3 regions of the Streptomyces sp. ISL-99 genome follow, and region 3 is predicted to be linked to each of the others. Evidence: riboswitches for the same ligand, from Rfam matches in the RefSeq annotation. Region 3 holds a riboswitch; each other region holds the start of a gene.

Region 1 (5,364 bases), on a different contig from region 3:
CGAGTTCACGGAACGCACGAGCACCGGGAGCCGCACGGTCGATCCGTACTCGAAGCTGCTCGACGAGCGCATCGTCTTCCTGGGGACGGCCGTCGACGACACCGCGGCCAATGACGTGATGGCGCAGTTCATGCATCTCGAACACGCCGCCCCCGACCGGGACATCTCGCTCTACATCAACTCCGCCGGCGGCTCGCACACCGCCATGACCGCGATCTACGACACGATCCAGTTCGTCACCTGCGACGTCGAGACGATCTGCCTGGGCCAGGCCGCGTCCTCCGCCGCCGTGCTGCTCGCGGCCGGCACGCCGGGCAAGCGCCTCGCGCTGCCGGGAGCCCGGGTGCTGCTCAGCCAGCCCTCCATCGACCGGCCCGTGCACGGCCAGCCCTCCGACCTGGAGATCGAGGCAAGGGAGTTGACGCGCATGCGTGAGCTGCTCACCGGACTCCTCGCGCGGCACACCGGCCAGAGCGTGGCGCGCGTCGACGAGGACATCGAGCGCGACAAGGTGTTCACGGCCGAAGCGGCGGCGGCGTACGGCCTGGTGGACCACGTCGTACAGAGCCGCAAGGCCTCCCTCACGTTTTCCTCGCCGAGGTGAATCCGCGCATGCTGCCGCCCGAACTGCCGCCGCTGCCCGCACTGACGCGCGCCGAGTGCGAGTTCGTCGACCGCTACCTCGAAGTCCTCGACCTGATGGGACGCATCAACCCCGCACGGGGCGCGGACACCTACGGCGCCCTGCGGGCGGCACAGGCCCTCGCCGGGAAGGCCGCCGCCCTGCGGGACGCGCTCGCCCTGATGCACGAACGCGGCGAGACGCGCGTGCATGCCGCCACGCTCGCGCGGGCCTTGCGCGTGCTCGACGGAGAGCGACGGGCGGGCCGCGTCACCCTCCCGCCGGTATCAGCGAGTTGACACACAGCCAGCCACCTACCCCCCATTGGCGTACGAGAAGAGCTCATCCAAACGGCGTAGGAAATACCTGAACAGCGGTACGGCCCAACTTGCGCAACCTGCCTACGCGCCAGGCGGAATTGAGCATTCCGCCGCTGGTACGGCCATCGCCGGGCACCCGCGCCCCGCGCCGCAAATTCCCCTGTCCACCCGAACGGGTCATCGGTGAGCAGCCTCACAAAACGCCGTTTCGGCTCGGAAATCCGGTGGTTCATGAGTCAAGATCCCTGGGACGACAAGCCCCCGCCACCGCGGCGGGGCGGTCCGGGCGGACGCTGAGTCCTGCCGCCGTCCCGGATGACTGGTCGACAGGAGTGCATCGGCAGGAGTGGAGGACCCAAGCAGTACGGGGTGACCGGAGACGGTCGTCCCTCGGGGTGAAGCCGCGTCACGCGGCCGGGCATCTTCGCCTGTCCGAACCCGACAGGTCATCCTTCACAGGCGGCTGACGAAGGGTTGCGCATGACCGCGCACAGGAATGTCCCGACCGTACTGTCCCGGGCCGGAGCCGCTTCGGCTCTCACCCTCGCCGCGATCGGCGGCACGATGCTGGCGCCGGGGGCCGTCCCCGAAGCACACGCCGCAGCGCACTCGACGAAGGCGCTCAACGTCGCCGCGTCGAAGAAGGGGGCCCCGTACAGGTACGGGGCAGCGGGCCCGAGCCGGTTCGACTGCTCAGGGCTGACGCTCTATTCGTACAAGAAGGTCGGCAAGAGCCTGCCGCGCACCGCCCAGGCCCAGTACAACAAGACCCGGCACATCTCCGCCTCCAGCCGCCAGCGCGGCGACCTGGTCTTCTTCCACTCCGGGCGGAGCGTCTACCACGTGGGCATCTACGCGGGGAGCGGCAAGATCTGGCACTCCCCCAAGTCGGGGTCCGTGGTCAAGCTGGAGAAGATCTGGTCCAAGAGCGTCTGGTACGGCCGGGTGCGCTGAATTCTCCGCACAAACTGTCGATCCGGGAAGGTACGTTCGTCTCCATGACCTTCCTGAATCCGGTACGTCACATCACCTTCGATGCCCACGACCCGTACGCCGTCGCCGAGTTCTGGTCCCACCTGACCGGCTACAAGCTGCTGGACGCGCCGGGCGACGACGAGGTGCTGATCGATCCGGAACAACCCGAGGTGCCCGGACTCCTGTTCATCCGGGTGCCGGAGGGCAAGGCCGTCAAGAACCGCGTCCACCTCGACATCCAGCCGCCGCGCGGCACGCGGGATGCCGAGGTGGAGCGGCTCGCCGCGCTCGGTGCGCGGATCGTCAGCGACCGTCGCACCGAGGACGGTCTCGGCTGGGTCGTCATGGCCGACCCCGAGGGCAACGAGTTCTGCGTGGAGCGCAGCGCTGAGGAGCGCGGGCTCGTCTGACGGGGTGCGGGGTGGCCCGCGGTCCGGCGGTTACGCGGCCGCCGTCACCGGTCCTGCCAGCAGGGCCACCCCCAGCACGACGAGCGCGATCCCGCTGACCGCTTCCACGGCGCGGGCCGCGCCCGGCCGCCGCAGCCAGGCGCCGAGCCCGTCCACCAGCAGGGCCACGGCCGGGAACCACAGCAGCGCCAGTACGACGACGATCGTGGCGAGCAACAGGGTCCTGGGCAGCGGCTGCTGGTCCGCGGGCACGAACTGGGGAAGCAGACTGAGGAAGAGCACCGGCGCCTTGGGGTTGAGCGCGTTGGTGAGGAAGCCCTGGCGCAGACTGCGCCCGGTGCCGCCGGCCGTTCCCCCCTCCGGCTCCGGTTCCTCCTTCCGCGGCGGCGCCGGGCGCAGCGCGGACCACAGGGCCCGGTAGCCGAGGAAGAGGATGTAGGCGCCGCCGAGCAGCTGGATCGCGCGGAAGAGCGCCGGCACGGCGACCAGTACGGCGGCGAGTCCCGCCACGGCCAGCGCCGTGTGGACGAGGAGCCCGCCCGCGACCCCTACCGCGCACGCCACCCCGTCCCGGCGGGATGCCAGTGCGTTGCGTACGACGACGGTGAAATCCGCGCCGGGCATGGCGACCATGCCCGCGGCGACGCCCGTGAAGGCGACCAGCTGTGCGTCCATGCCCTCCAGCCTGGCCGCTCCAGGGCTTTAGCATGTACTTGCGATCTTCTGGGTCTGCCTAAAGGAATGCTTAAAGAAGAGGGACCGCCGGATGTACGACCCGACCCGGCTCGCGGCGCTGGTGGCGGTCGCCGAGGCCGGTTCAATCACGCGGGTCGCCGCGCGCCTGGGCTACACCGCACCCGCCCTGTCCCAGCAGCTCGCGAAGCTGGAGCGGGAGGCGGGCGCCGCTCTGCTGGTACGCCACCACCGCGGGGCCCGCCTGACGGCGGCCGGCGAACTGCTGGCGGCGCGGGCCCGCCGCGTACTGGACGAGATGGACCAGGCGCGGCACGAGCTCGCCCGGCTGGCGGGCCTGTCCGGCGGACGCCTGCGCGTGGGTACGTTCACCACGGCCGGGATCCATCTGCTGCCGCCCGTGCTCAGTGCCTTCCGCCGCGCCCATCCGGACGTGGAACTGGCGGTGGCCGACTACGAGCCGCCCGACGGCGTCTCGGCGGTTGCCTCGGGCGCGGTCGACCTGGCGCTGACCCACGCCTACGAGCCCGCGCCGCCCGTACCGTTGCCCGCCGGAGTCGCGGCGGAGCTCCTGCTGGTCGAGGAGCTCGTACTGGTGACAGCGCCCGGCCACGCGCTGGCCGGCGGCTCCGGGCGGCTGCCGGTCGCCGAACTCGCCGGGCAGCCGCTGATCAGCAGCGCGCCCTCGCATCCGCCCCGGCAGGGCGTAGAGGCGGCGCTGGCCACGGCGGGGGCAACGCCGGCAGTGGTGTGCGAGTCGCCGGGGTACGCCCTGGTGTGCGCCCTGGTCAGTGCGGGGCTGGGGGTGGCAGTGGTGCCGGAGATGGTCGCCGCGATGGCGATGACCCCGCTGGGCGTACGGGCGCTGGAGCCGGCCGGGCTGCGGCGCACGATCTCGGTGGCGCACCGGCCGGGCGAGGCGAGCCCGGCGGCGGACACGCTGCGCGCGCTGCTGCGCGGCGCGTTCGGCAGGGCCGGGGCATCCTGACGGCCCTGATGCCTCTTCCTGGCCGACGGGTGCCTCTACTGGGCGACGGGCTGCTGCACGGGAACGGACCAGGGCAGTTCGATCCACACGGTCTTGCCCCCTTGGCGGGTGGGCTGGACGGAGACCCGCCCACCGCATTCGGCGGTGAGACACCGGATGATCACTATGCCGCGCCCGTTGTCCTGCTGGACGGCCGCGGGAAGCCGTTTCGGCCAGCGGGGGTGGCTGTCGGTGACGCCGATGCGCAACTGCTCGTCCCGGTCGAGCTGTACGTCAACGGTGAACGTCGGCGACTGCCCGAAAGTGTGCTGAACGGCATTGGTGGCCAGCTCCGAAACGATCAGCCGTACGGTATCGGCGGCGTCGGATCCCGGGGGCATGCCCCACTCGCCGAGAATCTCCGCGACATATCTCCTCGCGGCGGAGACCGAGGCTGGCTCGCTCGGCAGAGTGACGGATGCTTCCTGGTGGTCTGCCATGGCGACGCTGTCCCTTTCCCACCGGGGCCGGACTCCGACTCGTAGCGGATGAACTTCGAGGACGGCCTCGGATTGTGCTCCGTCGCCAGAGTGCCACTCATGGTGCTCCGATAGGGCCTGATCACCCAAGATATGCATATATCTGTCGCTCGATGCGGTGAACTCTGCTACGCGAGACCGTATTCGGGCTCGAACCGGCGCATCCTCGCCGGTTGGAAGGAGGCGGACATGCGGCAGAGTCCCGCGGTACGTCGGCGCAAGCTCGGAGAGGAGCTGCGGAGACTGCGCGACAAGGCCGGGCTCACCAGCCCCGAGGCCGCCCGCCTGGTCGGGTGGCACCAGTCGAAGGTGAGCAGGATCGAGACAGGTCGCAGCGCCGTGAAGCCGTCCGACGTGAACCGGCTGCTCGACGCGTACGGAGTCACCGACCCCCGACTGAGGGAGCTGGTCAACGCGTTCACGAGCCCACCGGCCCATGAGGACGGCAAGCACTGGTGGCATGCGTACCGCGGTCTGCTGCCGCCCCAGTACCGGGACCTCATCAGCCTGGAGTCACAGGCGAGTTCGGCGCGCACCCTGGAGACCACGGTGGTGCCGGGGCTGCTTCAGACCCCGGACTACGCACGGGCGGTGACGCGGGCGGCGCTCGCGGGCCTGCCCGCGGCGAAGGTCGATTCGCTGGTCGAGGTGCGGATCACCCGTCAGGAAGTGCTGGGTTCGGGAAGGCCGCTGGAATTGAGCGCGGTGCTGGACGAGGCGGTGCTGCGTCGGCCGGTGGGCGGCCGGCAGATCATGAAACAGCAGTTACGGCAGTTACTGACGGTGGCAGAATCGCCTCATGTCCGTTTACAGGTCCTGCCGTTCGAGTTCGGAGCGC
Region 2 (5,364 bases), on a different contig from region 3:
CGCCGATGCCACCGGGCAGTGGAGCACGACGCCGGCCTACGACACCGGCGCCTACGACGCCACCGCCTGGAACTCCGGCCACACGGACGGCCACACCGGCGTGTACGAGACCGTCCCGCCCCAGCAAGTCTTCTACGGGACAGCCGAGTTCCCGTCGGTCGACCTGGCCGAGGCCCCTGCGGCGTACGAGCCGAACGAAGAGCACCACGAACCGCACGAGGCGGCCGACAGCGTCGGCGACGGCCCCGGCGACACGCCCGGCGCCGAGCACGAATACGCCCCGGAGTACGCATCCGAACACGAGCCTGAACCCGGACCGGAAACCGACCCGGACTTCGAACACGCCCCGGCCGCCGCCGCGACAGCGGCCACGGTTGCCGCGGCAGCCACCCCCGGCCCCCGCTCGGCCCGCCGCAGCGCGGGCAACTCCGGCCGCGGCCGCCGCCGTACCCCCGCCAAGCGCTCCGCCCTCCTCACCGTCGCCGTGCCCTCCGCCTGCGTGATGGGCGTGGCCGGCATCGCCGCCGCCTCGGTCGGCAGCGTCGGCGGCGGCGCGCCCGCCGAGGAGAAGAAGGACACCACCACGACGGCGTCGGCGGCCGATCCCGGCTCGGTGAAGCCCGTCGCGGTCAACAACAAGCTCGACACGCAGTTCGCCAACCTCAGCACGAAGGCCGAGGACTTCGCCGACCGCGCCAGCCGCACGCAGGAACGTATCGACCTCAGGGAGCGCCAGGCGGCCGAGAAGAAGCGCAGGGCCGAGGAGGCCGCCCGCAAGGAGGCCGCCCGCCCGAAGTTCGCGCTCCCGGTCCAGCAGCACGGTCTCAGTGCGTACTACGGCCAGGCCGGCGTCAACTGGATGTCCGTGCACTCCGGCATCGACTTCCCCGTGTCGTACGGCACCCCGGTGATGGCCGCGACCGACGGCACGGTCCGCACGCAGTACAACACCGCCTACGGAAACATGGCGATAGTGACCGCCGCCGACGGTACGGAGACCTGGTACTGCCACCTCAGCAGCACCAAGATCCGCTCAGGCTCGGTCCAGGCCGGCGACGTCATCGCGTACTCCGGCAACTCGGGCAACTCCACAGGGCCGCACCTCCACTTCGAGGTGCGCCCCGGCGGCGGCTCGGCGATCGACCCTCTGCCCTGGTTCCGCAGCCACGGCCTCAGCCCGACCTAGGCGGCGCCCGGCATTCCCGCTTCGCGCTCCCCGCGCGCGGTCGCCGCCCCTAAAGCTTCTCGACCGGCGCGTACCTGAGCAGCAGCTTCTTCGGCCGCTCGTCGCCGAAGTCGATGGTCGCCTGCGCGTCCGACCCCGTCCCCGTCACCGTCATCACGGTGCCGAGCCCGAACTGGTCGTGCGTGACCCGGTCTCCGACCGACAGCGCGACCACCGGCTTGTCCGAGGTCCGCCGCGTGGCGAATCCCGAAGCGCTGCCGCCCGCGCCCCGCGACCGCGAGGCCAGCGAGGACGACAGCGAGGAGGCGACGCCCGACACCGGCCCGGCCGGAATCTGCGCGCCCTTGCGCTTCCACGTCAGGTACGTCTCAGGGATCTCCTCCAGGAACCGCGACGGCGGGTTGTACGACGGCTGTCCCCACGCGCTGCGCATCGACGCCCGGGTCAGGTAGAGCCGCTCGCGGGCGCGCGTGATGCCGACGTACGCGAGCCGCCGCTCCTCCTCCAGCTCCTTGGTCTGACCGAGCGCGCGCATGTGCGGGAAGACGCCGTCCTCCATGCCCGTCAGGAACACCACGGGGAACTCCAGTCCCTTGGCGGTGTGCAGCGTCATCAGCGTGATGACGCCCGACCCTTCCTCGTCCTCGTCGGGGATCTGGTCGGAGTCGGCGACGAGCGCGACCTTCTCCAGGAATTCGGCCAGCGTGCCGGGCTCGTCGCCCTCCCGCTCCTGCTCGAACTCCAGGGCCACGGCGGCGAGCTCCTGGAGGTTCTCGATGCGCGTTTCGTCCTGCGGGTCGGTCGACGCCTGCAACTCGGCGAGGTAACCGGTCCGTTCGAAGACCGCTTCGAGGACCGTGGCGGGGCCGGCGCCCGACTCGACGATCGTGCGGAGCTCCTCCATCAGCGTGTTGAAGCGCTTCACGGCGTTCGCCGAGCGGGCGGCCATGCCGTACGCCTCGTCCACGCGCCGCAGCGCCTGCGGGAAGCTGATCTTCTCGCGCAGCGACAGCGCGTCGATCATCGCCTCGGCCCGGTCGCCGATGCCCCGCTTCGGTACGTTCAGAATGCGGCGCAGCGGAACGGTGTCCTCGGGGTTCGCCAGGACGCGCAGGTACGCGAGCACATCCCGGACCTCCTTGCGCTCGTAGAAGCGCACGCCGCCGACGACCTTGTAGGGCAGCCCGACGCGGATGAAGATCTCTTCGAAGACACGGGACTGGGCGTTCGTACGGTAGAAAACGGCGACGTCACCGGCCTTCGCGTCGCCCGCGTCCGTCAGCCGGTCGATCTCCTCGGCGACGAACTGCGCCTCGTCGTGCTCGGTGTCCGCGACGTACCCGGTGATCAGGGAGCCGGCGCCGGCTTCCGTCCACAGGTTCTTCGGCCGGCGGTTCTCGTTGCGCTCGATGACGGCGTTGGCCGCGGTGAGAATGGTCTGCGTCGAGCGGTAGTTCTGCTCCAGCAGGATCGTCTTCGCGTCCGGGTAGTCCTCCTCGAACTGGAGGATGTTACGGATGGTGGCTCCGCGGAAGGCGTAGATCGACTGGTCTGCGTCGCCCACGACGCACAGCTCACCCGGCGCCCGGCCCTCGCCCGAGGGACCCACCAGTTCGCGTACGAGCGTGTACTGAGCGTGGTTGGTGTCCTGGTACTCGTCGACCATGACGTGACGGAAGCGCATCCGGTAGTGCTCGGCGACATCGGGGAACGCCTGGAGCAGGTGCACCGTGGTCATGATGATGTCGTCGAAGTCCAGGGCGTTGGCCTCACGCAGCCGCGCCTGGTACATCGCGTACGCCTGCGCCAGGGTCTTCTCGAAGCCGTCGGCGGCCTGACCGGCGAAGGTCTCTTCGTCTATCAGCTCGTTCTTCAGGTTCGAGACCTTGGCGCTGAACGCCTTCGGCGGGAAGCGCTTCGGGTCGAGGTCCAGATCGCGGCAGACGAGCGCCATGAGGCGCTTCGAGTCGGCGGCGTCGTAGATCGAGAACGAGGACGTGAAGCCGAGCTTCTTCGACTCGCGGCGCAGGATGCGCACGCACGCGCTGTGGAAGGTGGAGACCCACATGTGACCGGCGCGCGGGCCGACGAGCTGCTCCACCCGCTCCTTCATCTCACCGGCGGCCTTGTTGGTGAAGGTGATCGCGAGGATCTGCCCGGGGTGCACACCCCGCTTGGCCAGCAGGTACGCGATCCGGTGGGTCAGGACGCGGGTCTTGCCCGAGCCCGCGCCGGCCACGATGAGCAGCGGTGACCCGGTGTGCACGACGGCGGCGCGCTGCTCTTCGTTCAGCCCTTCGAGCAGCGCGGAGGCGTCCACGACCGGGCGCGGCGCGCCGTCCCTGTAGTGCGCGTCCCTGGGGGCCGGGGGCGCGTCGAAGGCACCGCCGAAGAGGTCGTGCGGGACCTCCTCCGGGGCGTGGTCCTCGGGGGGCGGCGGGGCTGTGTCCTTTGCGTACTCCGAGTGCTGGAGGTCGGCCAGGAAGCTGTCGTCAAAGAGGCTGCTCATCGTCTACCAAGCTTAGGCGGGACCACCGACAGCCCGCCCCGGATTCACCACGGCCACACGCATCGGGGCGGAAGGAGAACCGGCCCTCCGCACGTCCGTGCGTCCCTTGCCGCCGCGTGTGACCTTGCGCACGCGCTGTGACCCTGCCGACGCCCTCCGCGCCCTTGCAACCCCCGCAACGGAATCAACTCGGCCAGGTCACGAAAATGTATCGGGCATATCGAACATCGGGCTTCCCAGCAGCCACGACTCTTGGCTAGCGTGCCGACTCGGGCAGCTCGTACCCCCACCGGCGAACAGCGCTGGAGCGGGCGGCCCACGCCGAATCCGGTCTGTCCTCAGGGCAGTTCGGAACCGGGGACCCACGCGCATCACCTGGGGTGAATCGGTCCGCAGTCCCACGGACCGTAGGGCACCTTCCGTTCCGCCCGAACCCGACAGCTAACCCGGTAGGCGGTCCACGGAAGGAGATGCCGGCCTTGGCGTCGCATCGCAAGCCGCGTACCCGGGTACGCACCACCGCTCCCGCCCTGGGCATCACGACGGCCGCATTCGCCTCAGTCGGCCTGCTCGCCCAGACAGCGGGTGCGGCACCCGCCGCGCCGACGGCTCCCAAGCCGACCGTCGAAGAGGTGCAGAAGAAGGTCGACGACCTCTACCGGCAGGCCGGTACGGCCACGCAGAAGTACAACCTGGCCAAAGAGAAGACCGAGCAGCAGCGCAAGTCCGTGGACGGCCTGCTCGACGCCGTGGCCAAGCGCACGGAGAGGCTGAACGAGGCGCGGCGCAAGCTGGGCAACTACGCGGCCGCGCAGTATCGGTCGGGGTCGGTCACCCCGACCGCCGCGCTGCTCCTGGCGGACAGCCCGCAGGCGTACTTCGACCAGAACCGGCTGATGGACCGGATGACGGAACGCCAGAAGACGGACGTGACCGACTTCGAGCAGCAGCAGGCGGCGGCATCGCAGAAGCGCGCCGAGGCGACGCGGAGCCTGGAGACCCTCACCGAGTCGCAGGCCTCCCTCAAGGCCTCGAAGCAGGACGTACAGAGGAAGCTCGGGGAGGCACGCGAGCTGCTGTCCCGGCTGACCGCCGAGGAGAAGGCGCGGCTGGCGGAGCTTGAGAAGAAGCGGGAGGCGGAGGCGAGGCGCAAGGCCGAGGCGGAGCGCAAGCGCCAGCAGGAAGAGGCCCAGAAGGCCGAGAGCGATACGGAAACAGATACGGCCACAGGCACGGGCACGGGCACCGCCCCCGGATCCGGCACCGGCACAGCCCCTGGATCCGGCGCCGGCTCCACCGATGCGTACGCCGTCAAGGCCGAGAAGGTCCTCGCCTTCGCCCGTGCCCAGATCGGCAAGCCGTACGTCTGGGGCGCGGCAGGCCCCAGTTCGTACGACTGCTCCGGCCTGACCCAGGGCGCCTGGAAGGCCGCCGGCGTCGCTCTCCCCCGTACCACCTGGGACCAGGTGAACGTCGGCACCCGCGTCGCGACCGACAACCTCAGGCCGGGCGACCTCGTCTTCTTCTACGACGACATCAGCCACGTCGGCATCTACATCGGCGGCGGCAAGATGATCCACGCCCCCAAGCCCGGCGCGTACGTCCGCGAGGAGTCGGTCTACTACATGCCGATCTACGGCAGCGTCCGCCCCGCGTAGCGACGAGAGGC
Region 3 (5,364 bases):
GCCGCCGCCCCCTCCCGCAGCGCCGCCGCCAAGACCTCCCCGTCGCCGGATTCCGTCGCTCCGCTCTCGCCGACCCACGGGATCGCCGTGACCACGACCGCGTCGCACGCCCCGTCCTCCAGCGCCTCGGCCAGCGCCGCACGGAAGTCCGCCGGTGTCGCGGCGGTGGTCAGGTCGAGCGGCGGCAGCGGGCGAAGGCCCTGCGCCAGGCAGGCGTCGTACGTCAGGAGGCCCAGGGACTCGGAGTTGCCGAGGATCGCGACCCGCGGCCCGGCGGGCAGGGGCTGGCCCGCCAGCAGCAGCCCCGCGTCGACGAGCTCGGTGACGGTGTCGACGCGGATGACGCCCGCCTGGCGGAGCAGAGCGGAGACCGTCGCGTCCGGGATGCGCGTGGCGGGCACCGCGTGTCCCGGCGGCGTACTGCCACTGTGACGCGCGCCCTTCACCACCACGACCGGCTTCTCCGCCGCCGTACGCCGAGCGAGGCGCGTGAACTTGCGCGGGTTGCCGATCGACTCCAGGTAGAGGAGGACGACATCGGTGTCGGGATCGTCGTACCAGTACTGGAGGAAGTCGTTGCCGGACACGTCCGCCCGGTTACCCGACGAGATGAAGGAGGACAGGCCCGCGCCCCGCCGGTACAGCCCCGACAGCAGCGCGATCCCGATCGCGCCCGACTGCGTGAAGAGGCCGATGCGGCCCCGCGCGGGCGGCTCCGGCGCGAGGGAGGCGTTGAGGCGTACGGCTTCCGACGTGTTGATGACGCCGAAGGCGTTCGGGCCGATGATGCGCATGCCGTACGAACGCGCCTGCCGCACCAGTTCACGCTGGAGCGCCCGCCCCTCGGCCCCGCTCTCGGCGTATCCGGCGGAGAGGACGACCAGCCCCTGGACGCCGCTCTCGCCGCAGTCCGCGACCACCTCCGGGACCCGTTCGGCCGGTACGGCCACGACCGCGAGGTCGACGGCCTCGCCGATACCGGCGACGGAGCGGTGCGCGGGCACGCCGTCGATCTCGGTCAGGTCCTCGGGGAAGGCCCGGTTCACGGCGTACGTACGCCCGGTGAATCCGGCGGCGAGCAGATTGCTCAGGACCGTACGCCCCACCCCGCCCGGCGCGCGCCCCGCCCCGACGACCGCGACCGAGCCGGGGCCGAGCAGGCGCTGCACGGAGCGGGACTCGGCGCGGTGCTCGCGGGCGCGCTGTACGGCGACGGAGCGGTCGGTCGGCTCCAGGTCGAATTCGAGGTGGACGACGCCGTCCTCGAAGCTGCGCTTCTGGGTGTAGCCCGCGTCCGTGAAGACCTTGATCATCTTGGTGTTGGCGGGCAGCACTTCCGCCACGAAGCGCCGGATGCCGCGCTCCCGCGCGACCGCGCCGATGTGTTCGAGAAGGGCGGAGGCGACGCCGCGTCCCTGGTGTGCGTCCTGGACCAGGAAGGCGACCTCGGCCAGGTCCGCGCCGGGGCCGGACGAGGGGCGCCCCTGGGCGTTGATACGGTCGTACCGGACGGTGGCGATGAACTCGCCGCCGACCGTGGCGGCCAGACCCACTCGGTCCACGAAGTCGTGGTGGGTGAAGCGGTGGACATCCTTGGCGGAGAGTCGTGGGTACGGCGCGAAGAAGCGGTAGTACTTCGACTCGTCCGAGACCTGCTCGTAGAAGCTGACCAGGCGCTGCGCGTCGTCGGCGGTGATGGGGCGGATGCGCGCCGTACCTCCGTCGCGCAGCACCACGTCGGCTTCCCAGTGCGCCGGGTACGCGTGGTGCCCGTTCTCATCCGGCGGGGCCTGCTCCAGCGGGGGCTGCATGACGAAAGCGTACGGGTCGCGGGCCCGCTCTGGGCAAGGCAGGCTGAGGCCGCGGCGCCGGGCCGGCGCAGGGCCAGGGGCCGGCGGCTCCACGCGACGTGAGAGACTGGTCTAGACAACCGTTAGAACATGAAGGGCAACACCATGGTTGAGCGCCGTGTCACCGTCGGCTGGGCCGAAGGCCTGCACGCCCGGCCCGCCTCCATCTTCGTTCGCGCCGCGACCGCCTCGGGTGTCCCCGTGACGATCGCCAAGGCCGACGGCAAGCCGGTCAACGCCGCCTCCATGCTCGCGGTGCTCGGCCTGGGCGCGCAGGGTGGCGAAGAGATCGTGCTGGCTTCCGAGGCCGACGGCTCCGACGCCGCTCTCGACCGCCTGGCGAAGCTGGTCTCCGAGGGCCTGGACGAGCTTCCCGAGACCGTCTGACCCACTCGGACGGGCGAATTCTCACGAAGGAGCCGCGGCAACCCGAATTCGGGGCGCCACGGTTCCTTTTGTTTTACGTCACTTTATGCGGTGCTGTACGCCGCGAAATACGGGCAGCAGAAACAAGCCCCCGCGAATTCATCCTCTTTGTATACGGTGCGGCTGTTAATGGCGGCCACTCCCGGTGTTTACGGCACGTTGCGAAGTCCTCACGCGTTCTGGCCCGCGCTCCCGTTCGCGCTCCGGACCGGGGCGCCGCAACCGGTGCGCGGCCACCGCCCGTTCGACGTGCAGGGCCGTCAGCGCGCGGGCCCGTTCGGCGTCGCCGCGCGCCACGGCGTCGACGATCGCGCCGTGTTCGGCCCAGGCCTCGGCGGGCCGGGCGGCCTGCTCGACGGCGTACATCCAGGCGATCTTGTGCCTGAGCTGGGTGAGCAGGGCCGTGAGGCCGGGGCTGCCCGACGCCTGGGCGAGCGTCTCGTGGAACCAGCTGCCCAGCGACCGCAGGTCCTCCCCCTCGTTCCGGCGGGCCCGCTCCTGGCCGAGTCTGACCAGGCCGCGCAGCACCTTGAGGTGGGCCTCGGTGCGCCGTTGGGCGGCGCGGGCGGCGCCGAGCGGTTCGAGCAGCGTCCGTACCTCCAGCAGGTCGGCGGCCTCCCGCTCGGTGGGTTCGGCCACGCAGGCGCCCGCGTGCCGGCGGGTGGTGACGAACCCCTCGGACTCCAGCGTGCGCAGGGCCTCGCGCACCGGGACGCGGGAGACGCCGTAACGTCGCGCCAGCAGCTCTTCGGTGAGCCTGCTGCCCCGCGCGAACACACCGGAAACGATGTCGTCACGGATTGCCGTGCATACCGATTGCGCGGGAATGCGCATGACCGAACCTCCGCCTTAATCCCCGCGAAACGCGGTCGATCGACGCCTGTTCGGTGACTCTATTGCAGCATTCCTCGATTTCCGACGGGGTGCCGGAATTCATGGGCGGCTTTTGGACATACTGAAGGCCCCGGCGCGGAAGCCGGGGCCTTCAGTACGACTGAGCGTGCCTGGACCGTCAGACGTTCACGCCGTGCGCGCGCAGGTATGCGACCGGGTCCATGTCGGAGCCGTACTCGGGGGACGTGCGGGCCTCGAAGTGCAGGTGCGGGCCGGTCGAGTTGCCGGTCGAGCCCGACAGGCCTATCTGCTGACCGGAGGCGACGCTCTGGCCGACGGAGACGCCGAGGGACGACAGGTGGCCGTACTGCGTGTACGTGCCGTCGTTCATCCTGATGACGATGTTGTTGCCGTACGCCCCGCCCCAGCCGGCCTCGACGACGGTGCCCGCGCCGACGGCGACGACGGAACTGCCGGACGCGGCGCGGAAGTCGACGCCGGAGTGGCTGCCGGAGGACCAGAGGTTGCCGCCGGTCTTGTAGCCGGTGGTCACCACGGAGCCGGCGACCGGGAGGGTGTAGCCATTGAGGCGCTTGCGCTCCGCCTCGCGGGCGGCGCGCTCCTTGGCCGCGCGCTCCTCGCGCTCCTTCTTGGCCCGCGCCTCGGCCTTGGCCTTGGCTTCCGCCTTGCGCTTGGCTTCGGCCTTCCGCTCGGCCTCGGCCTTGCGTGCCGCCTCCGCCTTGACGGCGGCGCGCTTCTGCTGGTCGGCCTGGGCGGCGATCTGGTCGGCGAGGGAGTCGCCGATGACGATGGCCTGGGTCAGGCCGGTGTCCTGGACGGCGTGCGCCGCGTCGGCGCTGATGTCGCTGTCGGCGGCGAGGGCCGGAGAGGTCAGGCCTCCGATGACGCCGGTGGTCGCGAGGGCGGCGACGCCGGCCATGTTCGCGCTCCTGCGCGTCAGGCGGCTCGGACGACGGTGCTTCCCGGTGGCACGGGTGAACGCCATGAAGTGGCTGATCCTTTCCTTCCTTCTCGCCTACCGGGTTAGCTGACGGGTTCGGAGCAGGAAGGTCTCCTACGGACGCCTCCGTACGTACGCACAGAGGACACCCGATTCACCCCAGGGACTGATTGGGTCCCCGGCTCCCCAGGCTCGCGCCTGACGGGGACTCGGCGATGGCTGCCCGGTGCCGCGGATGCGGCTCACTGCTGACGGACAGCCGGACAGACGCTAAACGGGACATCTTTTAATCACCAAACAGACACGGCGTTTTGTAACGCACCCCACAGGCCAGACAGGCAACCTCCACAACAAAACGGACATACAAGAAGGACCCCGGCAGTCTTTCGACTCCCGGGGCCCCTCTATCGCCCGCTTTGGGGCGAGTTGCGCAATCGGCTCTGGCGGGTCAGCCGCTGACCACCGTCACGTCGCCGATGCCGAGCGCCCTGACGGGCTCCTCGATCTGCGACGCGTCTCCGACGAGGACCGTGACCAAGTGGTCCTCGGGGAAGGCGCTGACGACCGCCGCGGTGGCCTCCACGGTGCCCGTCTCGGCGAGCCGGGCGTACAGCTGGGCCTGGAAGTCGTCCGGCAGGTGCTGCTCGACCTGGTCGGCGAGCGTGCCGGCGACGGCCGCCGCCGTCTCGTACTTGAGCGGCGCGACACCGACCAGGTTCTGTACGGCGACGTCCCGCTCGGCGTCCGTGAGGCCCTCCGCGGCGAGGGTGCGCAGCACCTTCCACAGGTCTTCGAGCGCCGGTCCCGTGGACTCCGTGTCCACCGAGCCGCTGATCGCCAGCATGGAGGCGCCCGACCCGTCGGGAGCGGAGCGCAGCACCTGGCCGAAGGCGCGCACGCCGTACGTGTAGCCCTTCTCCTCGCGCAGGACGCGGTCCAGGCGGGAGGTGAGCGTGCCGCCCAGGCAGTACGTGCCGAGGACCTGGGCCGGCCAGACGCTGTCGTGCCGGTCGGGTCCGATCCGGCCGATGAGCAGCTGCGTCTGGACCGCGCCGGGACGGTCGACGATGACCACACGGCCCGTGTCGTCGGCGGTCACCGGCGGTACGGGGCGGGCCTCGCCGGTGTCGCCCTTCCACGCGCCCAGGGTGTCGGCCAGGATCGCGTCCAGGTCGGTGCCTTCGAGGTCGCCGACGATCACGGCGGTGGCGGTCGCGGGGCGCACATGTGCCACGTAGAAGGCCCGCACGGCGGCAGAGTCGATCTGCCCCACCGTCTCCTCGGTGCCCTGGC

Evidence for each region. A riboswitch is a leader RNA that binds a small molecule or an ion and turns the genes downstream of it on or off. The one in region 3 is predicted to bind cyclic di-AMP.
Region 1: it holds a riboswitch for cyclic di-AMP, as region 3 does, so the genes downstream of both, J7E91_RS30860 (C40 family peptidase) here and J7E91_RS30515 (M23 family metallopeptidase) in region 3, are expected to answer to the same signal.
Region 2: it holds a riboswitch for cyclic di-AMP, as region 3 does, so the genes downstream of both, J7E91_RS30355 (C40 family peptidase) here and J7E91_RS30515 (M23 family metallopeptidase) in region 3, are expected to answer to the same signal.

Annotation. Positions count from the first base shown of each region.
Region 1 covers NZ_JAGGPC010000065.1:3,648-9,011, forward strand. The annotation lists gene J7E91_RS30850 (ATP-dependent Clp protease proteolytic subunit) at 1-604, shown strand, start outside; gene J7E91_RS30855 (hypothetical protein) at 613-921, shown strand; cyclic di-AMP (ydaO/yuaA leader) riboswitch at 1,237-1,419, shown strand; gene J7E91_RS30860 (C40 family peptidase) at 1,423-1,896, shown strand; gene J7E91_RS30865 (VOC family protein) at 1,941-2,327, shown strand; gene J7E91_RS30870 (LysE family translocator) at 2,358-3,002, opposite strand; gene J7E91_RS30875 (LysR family transcriptional regulator) at 3,094-4,008, shown strand; gene J7E91_RS30880 (ATP-binding protein) at 4,044-4,487, opposite strand; gene J7E91_RS30885 (helix-turn-helix transcriptional regulator) at 4,716-5,364, shown strand, end outside.
Region 2 covers NZ_JAGGPC010000061.1:39,186-44,549, forward strand. The annotation lists gene J7E91_RS30345 (M23 family metallopeptidase) at 1-1,186, shown strand, start outside; gene pcrA (DNA helicase PcrA) at 1,236-3,695, opposite strand; cyclic di-AMP (ydaO/yuaA leader) riboswitch at 4,005-4,167, shown strand; gene J7E91_RS30355 (C40 family peptidase) at 4,166-5,353, shown strand.
Region 3 covers NZ_JAGGPC010000063.1:14,042-19,405, reverse strand. The annotation lists gene J7E91_RS30530 (bifunctional GNAT family N-acetyltransferase/acetate--CoA ligase family protein) at 1-1,811, opposite strand, end outside; gene J7E91_RS30525 (HPr family phosphocarrier protein) at 1,956-2,237, shown strand; gene J7E91_RS30520 (GntR family transcriptional regulator) at 2,403-3,110, opposite strand; gene J7E91_RS30515 (M23 family metallopeptidase) at 3,289-4,116, opposite strand; cyclic di-AMP (ydaO/yuaA leader) riboswitch at 4,129-4,296, opposite strand; gene J7E91_RS30510 (pitrilysin family protein) at 4,520-5,364, opposite strand, start outside.